One region of the Streptomyces sp. NPDC026522 genome, then DNA from elsewhere that is predicted to be linked to it. Evidence: riboswitches for the same ligand, from Rfam matches in the RefSeq annotation. Region 1 holds a riboswitch; the other holds the start of a gene.
The links. Region 1 has a riboswitch for S-adenosylmethionine ahead of ACZ4M3_RS14830 (aminotransferase class V-fold PLP-dependent enzyme). Riboswitches for the same ligand answer to the same signal wherever they lie in the genome.
Positions count from the first base shown of each region.

Region 2: another riboswitch for S-adenosylmethionine. It lies ahead of thrC (threonine synthase); the one in region 1 lies ahead of ACZ4M3_RS14830 (aminotransferase class V-fold PLP-dependent enzyme).

Region 1 covers NZ_JBVHQF010000005.1:168,578-175,633, forward strand. Annotated here, with positions in the region: gene qcrB (cytochrome bc1 complex cytochrome b subunit) at 1-780, shown strand, start outside; gene trpD (anthranilate phosphoribosyltransferase) at 957-2,021, shown strand; SAM riboswitch class IV at 2,149-2,265, shown strand; gene ACZ4M3_RS14830 (aminotransferase class V-fold PLP-dependent enzyme) at 2,481-3,860, shown strand; gene ACZ4M3_RS14835 (Lrp/AsnC family transcriptional regulator) at 5,232-5,513, opposite strand; gene ACZ4M3_RS14840 (rhomboid family intramembrane serine protease) at 5,510-6,235, opposite strand; gene ACZ4M3_RS14845 (hypothetical protein) at 6,384-6,623, shown strand; gene ACZ4M3_RS14850 (NYN domain-containing protein) at 6,664-7,056, shown strand, end outside.
Region 2 covers NZ_JBVHQF010000012.1:100,319-107,374, reverse strand. Annotated here, with positions in the region: gene groL (chaperonin GroEL) at 1-72, opposite strand, end outside; gene ACZ4M3_RS28140 (cold-shock protein) at 397-603, opposite strand; gene ACZ4M3_RS28135 (ubiquitin-like small modifier protein 1) at 1,044-1,322, opposite strand; gene thrC (threonine synthase) at 1,364-2,638, opposite strand; SAM riboswitch class I at 2,656-2,812, opposite strand; gene ACZ4M3_RS28125 (glucosyl-3-phosphoglycerate synthase) at 2,998-3,975, shown strand; gene ACZ4M3_RS28120 (alpha,alpha-trehalose-phosphate synthase (UDP-forming)) at 4,052-5,488, shown strand; gene otsB (trehalose-phosphatase) at 5,991-6,842, opposite strand; gene ACZ4M3_RS28110 (DUF3263 domain-containing protein) at 6,876-7,056, opposite strand, start outside.

The DNA.
Region 1 (7,056 bases):
GCCTCGATCAACCCCATCTGGGCGCTCGGCCCGTACCGCCCGGACCACGTGTCCACCGGCGCGCAGCCCGACTGGTACATGGGTATGCCGGAAGGCCTGATCCGTGCCATGCCGGGCTGGGAGATCAACCTGTGGGGCCACACCCTCGTGCTGGGCGTGTTCATCCCGCTGCTGCTCTTCCCGCTGGTGCTGGGCGCGATCGCCGTCTGGCCGTTCATCGAGTCCTGGGTCACCGGCGACAAGCGTGAGCACCACCTGCTGGACCGCCCGCGCAACGTCCCGACCCGTACGGCCTTCGGTGTCGCCTGGATCGCGGAGTACATCGTCCTGCTGATCGGCGGTGGAAACGACATGTTCGCGCAGTACTTCCACCTCTCGATCAACAACATCACGTGGTTCGTCCGGATCGGCTTCTTCGTCGTCCCGGTCCTCGCCTTCATCGTCACCAAGCGGATCTGCCTCGGCCTCCAGCGCCGGGACCACGACAAGGTGCTGCACGGTCGCGAGACCGGCATCATCAAGCGGCTGCCGCACGGTGAGTTCGTCGAGATCCACGAGCCGCTGCCGCAGGCCAAGCTGCACACGCTCACCTCGCACGAGCAGTACCAGCCGATCGAACTCGGCCCGACGGTCGACGAGAACGGCGTGGAGCGCAAGCCCAAGGCCACGGAGAAGCTCCGCGCGAAGCTGAGCAAGGGCTTCTACGCGGAGAACAACCAGATTCCGAAGCCCACGGTGGAGGAGTACAAGGAGATCCAGAGCGGCCACGGCCACCACTGATCCCGCATGACCGCTTGAGGGATTGATTCCGGTCAATCCTGGTGTCGCCACGGCGAGAGCCCCGTCCAGGGTCTGGACGGGGCTCTTTGCCGTCCGCCCCGGCTGGATAGGCTGAGGGCCTTCCCATTCGACGTGGGCGGCGAGTACGGGGCGGCCCACTAGCGCAGGAGCGGACCATGAACGTTGCGACCCCGGCAGGCGGCGACAGCGTGGCGGCCCGCGGGTGGCCGGGCGTCCTCGACGCCCTGCTGACCGGCCGGGACCTGAGCAGCGACGACACGGCCTGGGCCATGGACCGGATCATGCGCGGGGAAGCCACCGACGCCCAGATCGCCGGCTTCGCGGTCGCGCTGCGGGCCAAGGGCGAGACCGTCGCGGAGATCAACGGCCTGGTGCGGGCCATGTACGAACACGCCAACCTGATCGAGGTGCCGGGCCGGACGGTGGACATCGTCGGCACCGGCGGCGACGGGGCCAAAACGGTGAACATCTCCACGATGTCCGCGATCGTCGTGGCCGGAACGGGCGCCAAGGTCGTCAAGCACGGCAACCGGGCCGCCTCCTCCGCCAGCGGGGCCTCCGACGTCCTGGAGAAGCTCGGCGTCAACCTCGACCTCACCCCGGCGCGGGTGGTGGAGGTCGCCGAGCAGGCCGGCGTCACCTTCTGCTTCGCGGTGAAGTTCCACCCCGCGCTGCGGCACGTCGCCGCGGCCCGTAAGGAGCTGGGCATCCGGACCACCTTCAACTTCCTGGGCCCGCTCACCAATCCGGCGCGGGTCCGGGCGCAGGCGACCGGGGTGGCCGACGCCCGGGTGGCCCCCATCGTGGCGGGCGTGCTCGCCGAACGCGGCTCCTCCGCCCTGGTCTTCCGCGGCGACGACGGCCTCGACGAGCTGACGACGACGGCCACGTCCCGGGTGTGGTGGGTGCGCGACGGCGCGGTGACGGAGCTGTCCTTCGACCCGCGCGACGTCGGCATCGACCTGGTGGACGTGTCGGCGCTGCGGGGCGAGGACGCCTCGTACAACGCCGACGTGGCGCGCCGGCTGCTGGCCGGCGAGACCGGTCCGGTGCGGGACGCGGTGCTGCTGAACTCGGCGGCCGCGCTCGTGGCGCTGGACCCGGGCACGGGCTCCCTGGAGGAGCAGCTCGCGGCGGGCATCGCCCGGGCGGCCGAGGCCATCGACTCGGGCGCGGCCCGGGCGGCGCTGGAGCGCTGGGTGGCGGCGAGCAACGCGTAGGCCCTGGCCGGGCGGTGTGCGCAGGCGCCGGCCGGGCCGTGTGAGAACGGCGTGAAAGAGGTGACCCCGGTCCAGCATGCGGACCGGGGTCTTGCGCGTGCGGGATCTTGTGGCAGGATGCTGACCAGGTCACGAGTGACAGCGCTTTGGCCCCGGCTCGCTGTCCGGCAACCCTCCTTCCGTGGCGGGGTGCCCCGGGTGATGACCAGGCCGTAGGCAGTGAGGTCTACGGCAAGCGCGGATCCCTCGACACCAGGGATCCTGGTCCTCGAGGAGCTTTTTCCGTGAGCAAGCGAATGCGATAGGGCGTCTGCGCCCCTTCTTCACCCCTCGGAAACAGGGTCGCTTCCGCGTACCCGGAACCCCGAGACACCCCCGTGCCCCGGACGGCCGCCGAGCCGTACCCGCGTACGGGCAGACACCGAAGCCATTCCGTCCTGCCTGCCGGGAGATACCGCCATGTCCGCATCCCTGAACGTCACCGCCACCGCCACCGCCGACCGCACCGGGTGTGCCGAGCCGCTGCCCGTGCTGGGCCGGGACGTCACCGTCCCGCTCGTCACCGGCGGCGAGGTCACGTACGCGGCCCTCGACTACGCGGCCAGCGCGCCGGCGCTCCAGCGGGTCTGGGACGACGTGGCCGCGTACGCCCCGTACTACGGCAGCGTGCACCGCGGCGCCGGATACCTCTCGCAGTTGTCGACCGACCTGTTCGAGCAGAGCCGGGCCACGGTCGCGGAGTTCCTGGACTGCCGGCCCGCCGATCAGGTGGTCTTCACCCGGTCCACGACCGACTCGCTCAACCTGCTCGCGGCCGTGCTCCCCGCCGGCTGCCAGGTCTTCGTCTTCGAGACCGAGCACCACGCGTCGCTGCTGCCGTGGGGCGACGCGCAGGTCACGTACCTCAACGCGCCGCGCACCCCGGACGAGGCCGTCGCCACCCTGGAGCGGGCGCTGGCCGGGCGGGATCCGTACGGCCCGGCGCTGGTGTGCGTCACCGGCGCGTCCAACGTCACCGGCGAGCTGTGGCCGGTGAAGGAACTCACCGCCGCGGCGCACGCCCACGGCGCGCGGATCGTGCTGGACGCCGCCCAGCTGGCGCCGCACCACCCCGTCTCGGTGCGGGAGCTGGACGTGGACTGGGTCGCCTTCTCCGGGCACAAGCTGTACGCGCCGTTCGGCTCCGGCGTACTGGCGGGGCGGGCCGACTGGCTCCAGGAGGCGCAGCCGTACCTGGCCGGCGGCGGCGCGTCGCGGAAGGTGGCCCGGCGCGCGGACGGGGGCGTGGACGTCGAGTGGCACACCACGGCCGCCCGGCACGAGGCCGGCTCCCCGAACGTCATCGGCGTCTACTCCATCGCCTCCGCCTGCCGGGCGCTGACGGAGGCGGGCTTCGAGGGCCTGGTTGCCCGGGAACGGCAGCTGATCGCGCAGGTCCGCGAGGGCCTGGCGGCGGTCCCCGAGGTCCGGGTCCTCTCCCTGTTCGGGGACGAGGCCCCGCGGGTCGGCGTGATCTCGTTCGTGGTGGAGGGCTGGAACAGCTCCCACTTCGCCGCCGCGCTGTCGGCCGAGTACGGCATCGGCGTCCGCGACGGCCTGTTCTGCGCCCACCCGCTGGTGCGGACGCTGCTGGGCAGCGAACCGCAGGCCCAGGGCGAATGCGGGGCGCCGGAGGCGGCGCCGGGGGAGCGGTCGCTGAACGCGATCCGCGTCAGCTTCGGCGCGGGCACCCCGGACGAGCACGTGGAGCGCTTCGTCCGCGCGGTGCGGGAGCTGGTCGCGGACGGCGCGAAGTGGCAGTACCGCACGGAGGAAGGCCGCTGCGTGCCCGTCTCTTGACGCGGCCCTCGCGCGGCTCAGCGCCAGGGTGCTTCCCCGGCGTCGGCGGGGCGGTGGTTCGAGGGCGGCCTCGTGCCGGGCGGCCGCACACGCAGGCAGTGGCCGCCCTGGGCGAGGCACGCGACCTCAGCCGGTGGTCATGCCGGGGGCCGGTACTCGGCCCGGGCGAGTGGGTGCCGCGCACGCGTAGCGGTGGCCGCGCGAGCGCGGCCGGGTCCACGCGCGTCAGTGGAGTGGTGGTCTGAGGGCGGCCTCGGGCCGGGGAGAGACGGTGCTCGGCTGGTTGGTTGGGCGGCCGCGTGTGCGTGGCGGTGGGGGCCTTGGTGTGGTGCGCGCGCCTGGGCCGGTGCCCGGGCGTCGGTGGGGTGGCGGTTTGAGGGCGGGCTCGTGCCGGGGGCCGGTGCTCGGTCCGGGTGGTTGGGCGGCTGCGTGTGTGTGGCGGTGGGGGCCTTGGTGTGGTGCGCGCGCCTGGGCCGGTGCCCGGGCGTCGGTGGGGTGGCGGTTTGAGGGCGGCCTCGTGCCGGGGGCCGGTGCTCGGTCCGGGGGGTCGCCGCATGGGTGCGGCGTGCGACCTCGGCCGGGTCCACGGACGGCCACGACCGGGCGTGGTCCGTAGCTTCGGGGGCGGCGGCGGAACGGCAGATCCCCGGCCTCGGCGGCAGCACGCCGCCGAGGGTCCAGGGGCGGTACCGGCGGCTGGCACTGCGACCGCCTGACGGGCGGGCCGGTCGGCCCGCCGAGGAGGCGAGAGCCGGGGGGAGCTGGGCAGCCCCGCTGCGAGCGGCCCCGCGCCCCGAGCCCGCTGCGCGGAACGGCGCCGGCGGGTAGCCGGCGGCTCGGGACGAGGGAACATGGACCCCGGACCCGGGGCCCGACCGCTGGCAGGAGCGCGACCGGCGCAACGCGCCGGCCGTTCTGCGGAGCCGCGGACCGACACCTGCCGGACGGCACGGCTATCGGCGGCCGCCAACGTCCGCTAGGACGACGAGCTGGGCGTCCGGCCAGCGGTAGGGCCGCGACCGGGCGGAGATGCCGTGCCGTGCGACGACAACCGGGGGGCGTCCACCGGTAGGGCCGCGACCGGGCGGAGATGCCGTGCCGTGCGACGACGGCCGGGGGGCGGCCAGCGGTAGGGCCGCGACCGGGCGGAGATGCCGTGCCGTGCGACGACGGCCGGGGGCCGGCCAGCGGTAGGGCCGCGACCGGGCGGAGATGCCGTGCCGTGCGACGACGGCCGGGGGGCGGCCACCGGTAGGGCCGCGACCGGGCGGAGACCCTCGCCGGCCGCCTGGGGGCCGATGGTGGGCCACTCCTGCGGCGGGGACCCGGGCCGGACCGGACGGCTGCTTCCGTCAAGCCCCCGGCCAGGGGCTACGCGTCGAGGCCGATCGCGAAGGCGGCTTCCAGGTCGTGCTGGGAGTACGTGCGGAACGCCACGTGGGTGTCCGTCGCCTCGACGCCCGGGATCTTGCTGATCCGGCCCGGGATGATGTCCGCCAGGTTCTCGTGGCGGGCGACGCGGACCAGCGCGATGAGGTCGTAGGTGCCGGTGACCGAGTAGACCTCGCTGACGCTGTCCAGCTGCGCGATGGACTCGGCGATCTCGGGGATCCGGTCCACGCTGGTCTTGATGAGCACGATCGCGGTGATCACGGTTGGCTGTCTCCCTCGCTGGCCGTCGCTGGTCGCCTCACTCTAGTCGTACGCCGATATCGCACCCAGGCGTAGGCGAACCCGACGGAGAACCCCACCACGTGGGCCAGGTACGCCACCCCCGGGCCGCTCGCCGCCCGGTGCGCCGCCAGCCACTGCAGGCCGAACCAGAACATCAGCACGATCCACGCGGGGAACCGCAGCGGCAGGAAGAACAGGAACGGGAACAGGCTCGTCACCCGGGCCCGCGGGAACAGGCACAGGAACGCGCCCAGGACCGCCGAGATCGCCCCCGACGCCCCGACCAGCGTCTGGTCGGAGGAGGCGTTGGCCGCCGCGTACGCCGCCAGCGCCAGGTAGCCCGTACCGACGTAGAAGAGCAGGAACGCCGGGCGGCCCATCCGCTCCTCCGCCATCGCGCCGAACACGTGGAGGAAGAGCATGTTGCCCAGTAGGTGCAGCCAGCTCCCGTGCACGAACAGCGCCGTCAGCGGCGTGAGCAGGGCCCGGGCCGTGCCGCCGAAGAGCTCGTCCGGGACCACGCCCCAGCGCCGGAAGTACGCGGTTCCCGTCTCCAGCAGCAGGTCACCCGTCCCGTACCCCGGGTTCAGGCCGGAGGCGGGGCCGAGGACGAACACCACACAGCAGCCCGCGATCAGCGCGCGGGTGACCACCGGGCCGCGCACGGCATCGCCGAGGGCGGCCTGCCACCTTACGATCATGCGTCAGAGCATGACGCAGCACGGCCCCCGTGCGGGTGGTGCCAGGCCGTAGGGTTACGTGCTGCGGTGCGCCGATCGCCGCCATCGGCTCCCGGCGGCTCCGGCGGGCGGCTTTAATTGAAAGAGCTACGAAGGAGAGAGCGTCCTGATGACGGTTCCCCAGCCGACCGACACCACCCGGTGGCGCTGCACCCTGTGCGGCAACCTCACGCGCTTCGACGTCACCCGTTCGTCGAAGGTGGTGGAGTACGTCCACCTGGACCTCGCCGGGGAGCCCAAGGTCGAGGAGCGCGAGGTGGTCAATGAGACCATCGAGTCGGTCCGCTGCCGCTGGTGCAACGCGGTGGACCAGATCGAGCTCGTGGACAGGCCGGGCACGGACTCCTGACGGGAGCCGGGCCCACAGTAGATCACGGTAGGGGTGACGGATTGTGGAGCCAGCAAGCGGCGCTGGGCCGGCCGACGCGGCCGGCGACGCCGCGGAGGTGCTCGACCGCCCGCTGCCGGAAGGCGTGCGGCGCCGGGTCGTCGCGCTCGTCTCGGACGCCTTCGGCGGCCTGACGGTCGCGGACCTGCCCGCGCAGCTGCGCCAGTACGCCCGGTTCACCCCGACCCGGCGCGCCAAGTTCGCCGGGAACGCGATGGCCGCGGCCGTGGAGACGGACGCCGTCTTCCGCAGCCGCGTCGCCGAGAAGCTCCGCGAGGCCCAGAAGGAACTGGCCGGGGCGCTGGAGTGCGGGGCCCCGCCCGCCGCCGCCGATCCGCTGGACGTGGCGGCCGCCGCGTACGTCCTGCGGCCGGCCGGCTGGGTCAAGCTGGTC
Region 2 (7,056 bases), on a different contig from region 1:
GTCGGCGAGCTGGTTCATGCCACGCTCGAGACCGCGCCGGGCCTCCTCGTTGAACGAAATGATCTTGGCCATCTGAAGTGGTCCTCCAGGACTGGGGTGGATTGCTCCTGGACCGCGCCCGCGCCCGCGACGGACGGCCTGCGAGCCCGGCGGTTCCTTCCCGCCGGACCCTCGGGCCTCACCGACCCGGTCCTCGTTTCAGTAGCACTCTCACCTGGAGAGTGCTAACGCCAATGATTAGCACTCGACCCCGTCGAGTGCAAGCGGCTTCGGGCAACACCGGGCGAAGTCCCCGGCCGGGACGCACGTGGGGCCCACATCCCGTGTCCGGGATGTGGGCCCCACGTGCGTGTGCGGTCCTTAAGACCTGTTGCGTCGGTGGTCGATCGCGCCGGGTCAGCCGAGTGCGAGCTTGACCATGTCCGCCTGAGGACCCTTCTGGCCCTGCGAGATCTCGAACTCGACCCGCTGACCCTCTTCAAGGGTGCGGTACCCGTCCATCTGGATGGCGCTGTAGTGGACGAACACATCCGCACCACCGTCGACCGCGATGAAGCCGTAGCCCTTCTCCGCGTTGAACCACTTGACGGTGCCCTGAGCCATGCCTAACTCCCCTATTACTGGCCCTTGCGCAGGACCGCACTTCGCGGACCCGGGTCAGAACTTGCGCCGGAACGCCTCGACCGCGGCTGAATGTATCCGCACCGGTGCTGTCTGCAACAGGTCAATCCGACGAGAATTCCGGACAAGAAGGAATCTGGAAATCACGTGAAATTTAGGCATATTCCCGGGCAACTCGGGCCCGACATCCGGCATCAAAGGCCCATACCAGGCTCGCATGTTGACTCAATGTCAACCATCCGGCGGCCCGCTCATATGCGGCGGGCAAGAACAACGGAGGGGACTTCCCAAACTCTACCGCGCCCAACCAACCAGAATTGCCCCCTCCGCTTTTACCGGAGGGGGCAATTCAGGTGTGACTCCGCCCGGAAGGCGGGCGTCGGAGGACGGGCGCCGGGAAGGCGGCCATCAGCAGCCGGGCGTCAGCAGCCGCCGGCCACGGCGGGGATGATCGAGACCCCCGCGCCGTCCGGCGTCGCCGTCTGCAGGCCGCCCTCGAAGCGCACGTCGTCGTCGTTGACGTAGACGTTCACGAACCGGCGCAGCTTGCCCTGGTCGTCCAGGACGCGGGCCGCGATGCCCGGGTGGTTCTTCTCCAGGGACTCGATGACCTCGGAGAGGGTCGCGCCCTCGGCGGGGACCTCGGCCTTGCCACCGGTGTAGGTGCGCAGGATGGTGGGGATGCGGACGTTGACGCTCATGGCGCTACTGCCTTTCCGGGAACAGGGGGGTGGGTCGGGCCTCAGGCCAGGCCGGCGGCGCGGAACGCGTCCAGGCTGGGGCGGATGGTGGCGGTCTGGCCGCTGTCCGAGGCCACCGCTTCCAGGGTCTTGAGGCCGTCGCCGGTGTTGAGGACGACCGTGGTCAGCGAGGGGTCGAGCTGCCCGTTCTCGATGAGCTTCTTCGTCACGCCGACGGTCACGCCGCCCGCGGTCTCGGCGAAGATGCCCTCGGCCCGCGCGAGGATCTTGATGGCCTCGACCACCTGCTCGTCGTTGACGTCCTCGACGTAACCGCCGGTGCGGCGGGCGATGTCCAGGACGTACGGGCCGTCCGCCGGGTTGCCGATCGCCAGGGACTTGGCGATGGTGTTCGGCTTCTGCGGGCGCACCACCTCGTGTCCCGCCTTGAAGGCGGTAGACACGGGCGAGCAGCCCTCGGCCTGCGCGCCGAAGATCTTGTACGGCTTGTCCTCGACCAGTCCGAGCTTGATCAGCTCCTGGAGCCCCTTGTCGATCTTCGTCAGCTGCGAGCCGGACGCGATGGGGATCACGATCTGGTCGGGCAGCTGCCAGCCGAGCTGCTCGCAGATCTCGTACGCCAGCGTCTTGGAACCCTCGCCGTAGTACGGGCGCAGGTTGACGTTGACGAAGCCCCAGCCCTCGCCCAGCGGGTCGCCGATGAGCTCGGAGCAGAAGCGGTTGACGTCGTCGTAGTTGCCCTCGATGCCGACGAGGTCGCCGCCGTAGACACCGGCCATGACGACCTTGCCCTGCTCCAGGTCGTGCGGGATGAACACGCAGGAGCGGAAGCCGGCCCGGGCGGCCGCCGCGCCGACGGCGCCGGCCAGGTTGCCGGTGGAGGAGCAGGAGAGGGTGGTGTAGCCGAACGCGCGGGCGGCCTCGACGGCGATCGCCACGACGCGGTCCTTGAAGGAGTGCGTCGGGTTGCCGGAGTCGTCCTTGACGTAGAGCTTGCCGGTGACGCCGAGCTCCTTGGCCAGGTTGGCCGCGTCCACCAGCTTGGTGAAGCCGGGGTTGAGGCTCGGCTTGGAGGCCACGTCCGCGGGGACGGGCAGCAGCGGGGCGTAGCGCCAGATGTTGTCCGGGCCGGCCTCGATCGCGGCGCGCAGGGCCTCGGGGTCGCCGGTCGGCAGGTCGTAGGCGACTTCCAGAGGTCCGAAGCATTCGGCGCACGCGAAGATGGGCCCGAGCTCGAAGCGGGTACCGCACTCGCGACAGGAAAGGCCGGTGGCAGGTCCGAGATCAACAGAGGTGGCGACAGTCTGTGCAGCCATGATGGCGAGGCCCTTTCTCCTCATCTTCCCCATGGCGCACTTCGCCATGAGACGGAATTGGCACCTTCCCTAGCCGGGGACCTCGCGGGGGTGCGTGAAAACGCATCGCGAGAACCGACTGGAGGGTTGCCGGGGCTTCAACGGGCCGTGTCCCTCTGCCCCTCTGGATGAGCGGTATGGCACCGGGCCGCGCGCTCCATGGCGCTCCCGGGCATTTGTGCGCGAGGACCCCGGCATGCCGTGGTCCTCCGCGTTGTTCAAGACTGTAACCGAAGGGGCGGGCGGTTGAGACAGCCGTCCGAACCGCGAGATGGATCACAAATGGGTCCAAACAACTGACGATGCAGGGAGTGCCGAGGGTGCTGGAAGAGGTGGAGCGCTGGCTGGCCGACCGTTCCTGGTCCGCCGCCGACCGGCCGCTCGACCGGCTGCTCGACCGCAAGCGCGCGTCGGGCGCCACGGTCAGCGTGGTGCTGCCCGCGCTCGACGAGGAGGCCACGGTCGGCGCCATAGTCGAGGTGATCCGCCGCGACCTGATCGAGGGACTGCCGTACCCCTTGGTGGACGAGCTGGTGGTGGTCGACTCCGGGTCGAGCGACCGTACCGCCGAGGTGGCCGCGAAGGCCGGGGCGCGGGTGGTGCACCGCGACGCCGTGCTGCCGCGGCTCCCGGCGGTGCCCGGCAAGGGCGAGGTGCTGTGGCGCTCGCTGCTCGCCACCACCGGGGACATCGTCTGCTTCGTGGACGCCGACCTGCGGGACTTCTCCTCCGCCTTCGTCTCCGGCATCGTCGGCCCGCTGCTGACCGAACCCGACGTGCAGTTCGTCAAGGCGATGTACGACCGCCCGCTCGGCGACGCGCCGGGACAGGGCGGCCGCGTCACCGAGCTGGTGGCCCGGCCCCTGCTGAACCTGCACTGGCCGCAGCTGGCCGGCTTCGTCCAGCCGCTGGGCGGCGAGTACGCCGTACGGCGCTCCCTGCTGGAACGTCTCCCCTTCCCCGTCGGCTACGGCGTGGAGCTGGGCCTGCTGGTCGACGCGCTGCACACGGTGGGGCTGGACGCACTGGCCCAGGTGGACGTCGGCGTACGGCTGCACCGCCACCAGGACGGGCAGGCACTCGGCCGGATGGCCGCGGCGATCTACCGCACGGCGCAGCTGCGGCTCTCGCGCGGGCACTCCCCCGGCTACCGCTGGGGGTACCCCCCCGTACGCCCCGCCCTGACCCAGTTCGAGCGGGGCCCGGACGGCTTCGTGGCGCGCACGCACGCCGTGGACACCGAGGAGCGGCCGCCGATGCTGGAGATCGAGGAGTACGCGGTCCGCCGCGTGGCCTGATGCGGCGTGGCCTGATGCGGCGTGGCGTGCGGCCGCGGCGGGTTTGAGGCGCGTGCGGCGGGGTTAGGTTCGCGGCATGGCTTCCCAGGTACTCGTCGCCGCGAACCGCGGCCCCCTTTCGTACGCCCACGCCCCCGACGGCACCCTCAGCGCCCGGCGCGGCGGGGGCGGTCTCGTCTCCGGACTCTCCGCGGCGCTCGCGGAGCAGCCGGACGCGGTGTGGATCTGCGCGGCGCTGTCGGAGGGCGACCGGGAAGCGGTGCGGCGGGGGGTCTCCGAGCCCGGCGTCCGGATGCTGGACATCGATCCCGCGGTGTACGACGCCGCGTACAACGGCATCGCGAACTCGGTGCTCTGGTTCACCCACCACCACCTGTACGACATCCCGCGCGAGCCGGTCTTCGACGCGGAGTTCCGGCGGCGCTGGGACGCGTACGTCCTGTACAACCGGGCCTTCGCGGACGCGCTGGCGGCGGAGGCCGGCGAGGGCGCGGCGGTGCTCGTCCAGGACTACCAGCTGGCGCTGGTGCCGGGCATGCTGCGCGTGCTGCGGCCCGACCTGCGGATCGCGCACTTCACGCACACCCCGTGGGCCTCGCCCGACGTCCTGCGGATGCTGCCGCGGTACGTGCTGGAGGAGCTGACCTGGGGGATGCTCGGGGCGGACCTGCTGGGCTTCCACACCGCCAAATGGGCGCGGGCGTTCCTGGCGGCGATGCCGTTCGACGGGGCTGAGGGCAGCGCGGAGGAGGTCCGGGAGGGCCGCGTGGAGCACCGGCGGGAGTCGGTGTGGCCGCGGCGCACGACGGAGGTGCGGGCGTTCCCGCTGGGCGTGGACGGGGACGACCTGCGGGCGCTGGCGCACCGGCCGGAGGTCGACGACAAGCTGGCCGGGCTGCGGGCGGAGGTCGGGGACCGCAAGACGATCGTCCGGGTGGACCGGACGGAGCTGTCCAAGAACATCCTGCGCGGCCTGCTGGCGTACCGGGAGCTGCTGACGGCGCACCCGGAGTGGCGCGAACGGGTGGTGCACATGGCGTCGGCGTACCCCTCGCGGCAGGACCTGGCGGTGTACCGGGAGTACACGGCGGCGGTGCGGGAGCTGGCGGCGGAGATCAACGCGGAGTTCGCGACGGCGGAGTGGCAGCCGGTGCTGGTGTCGGTGGAGGACGACTTCGCGCGGTCGCTGGCGGCGTACCGGATGGCGGACGTGGCGCTGGTGAACCCGGTGCGGGACGGGATGAACCTGGTGGCGAAGGAGATCCCGGTGGTGTCGGAGGCGGGGTGCGCGCTGGTGCTGTCGACGGGGGCGGGGGCGTACGAGGAGCTCCGCTCGGACGCGCTGACGGTGAATCCGTACGACGTGTCGGAGACGGCGGCGGCGTTGCACGCGGCGCTGGCGATGCCGGAGGCGGAGCGGGCGGAGCGCACGAAGCGCCTGTCCGCGGCGGCCACGGCGCTGCCCCCGACGGCCTGGTTCACGGCCCAGCTCTCGGCCCTCCGCGAGGCCTGACGCCGCCGGGACGGGGGCGGGTCCTGCCCGCTCCTCGGGCGGGACCCGACGGGTCGGGCGCCGTACCCATGCCTCGGTCGGGACCCGACGGGTCGGGCGCCGTACCCATGCCCCGGGCGGGACCCGACAGGTCGTTCGCCGTACCCGGGCCGGGGCCTGGCCGTGCCTCGGGCGGACGCCCTGACCGTAGCCGGGGCGGACGCGGCCTGCCCGGTACCCGGGGCCGGGGCCTGATCGGCTGCGGCGCCGCCGCGCAAGCGCCCCCGGGCTCCGCCCGGGCCTCGCGGGGCTCCGCCCCGCACCCCGCGCCTCAAACGCCGGCGAGGCTGGATTTCCCCCGCCGGCGATTGAGGCGCGGGTCCGGGCTCCTTTTCAGCCCCGCCGGCGATTGAGGCGCGGGTCCGGGCAGAGCCCGGGGAACGGCGGAAGGGCGGGGAGGGGACAGGCTCCGCGCAGCGGATGCCCGCAGCGCGGCGCCGCAGACCCTCGGGCCGCCGGGGCGTCAGCGGCGCAGGGCCGCCGCCAGAGTCGCGAGGAACGACGCCACCTCGGCCGGACCCGGCAGGACCAGATCCGCGCGGGACGCGAGCTCCGGGACCTCCGCCGAGCTGCAGATCAGCAGCCCCGGCAGCCCCTCCGCCCGCCGCTTCTCGACGGCGGCGTACGCCGCGAGGTCCCCGAGGTCGTCCCCCGCGTAGAGCACCACCTCCGCGCCGACCTCCTCCAGGTACTCCGTCAGGGCGACGCCCTTGTCCATCCCCGGCGGCCGCAGCTCCAGCACCGCCCGCCCCGGCTCCACCATCAGCCCGTGCCGTGCCGCCAGCTCCGCCAGCGGCTCCCGCAGCGCCTCGAACGCCGCCTCCGGATCCTCGGCGCGCCGGGTGTGGACGGCCAGCGCCCGGCCCTTCTCCTCGATCCAGGTCCCGCGCCACGCCCCGATCGACTCCAGGAACCCGGGCAGCTCGGCCCGTACGGCCGCCACCCCCGGGTGCTCGGCGGGCGCGTGGACGAGCCCGCTGACGGCGTCCCACCGCTCGGCGCCGTAGTGGCCGAGCACGACGAGGTGTTCCAGGCCGGGCACCCCGGCGAAGCCGCCGTACCGGACGGCGACCCCGGCCGGCCGGCCGGTGACGACGGCCACCGACAGCACCTCGGGCGCCAGCGCGGACAGCGCCGGTACGGCGTCCGGGTGGGCGCGCGCCTGGTCGGGGTCGGGAACGATGTCGGCGAGGGTGCCGTCGAAGTCGAGGGCTACGACGGATCGGCGCGGCGCGCGGAGGAGGGCTTCGAGCCCCTCCCGTCCGGCGGCGGTGGCGGGCACGGGCATCGGCAGATCGTGCGCATGGCTCCCCATGAGGACGACCCTAACGGTCCAGTCGTACGACTGCTATCGCCGGGCGCGCTGTGCCGCGCGGATCCGCCGGAGCCGGTTGACCGTCCCCGGCGCGTGCTCCAGCGCCCGCGGGTCGTCCATCAGGGCGTTGAGCAGCTGGTAGTACCGGACCGGGGTCATCCCCAGCCCTTCCCGGATGGCCCGTTCCTTGGCTCCGGGCCCGGACCAGGTACGT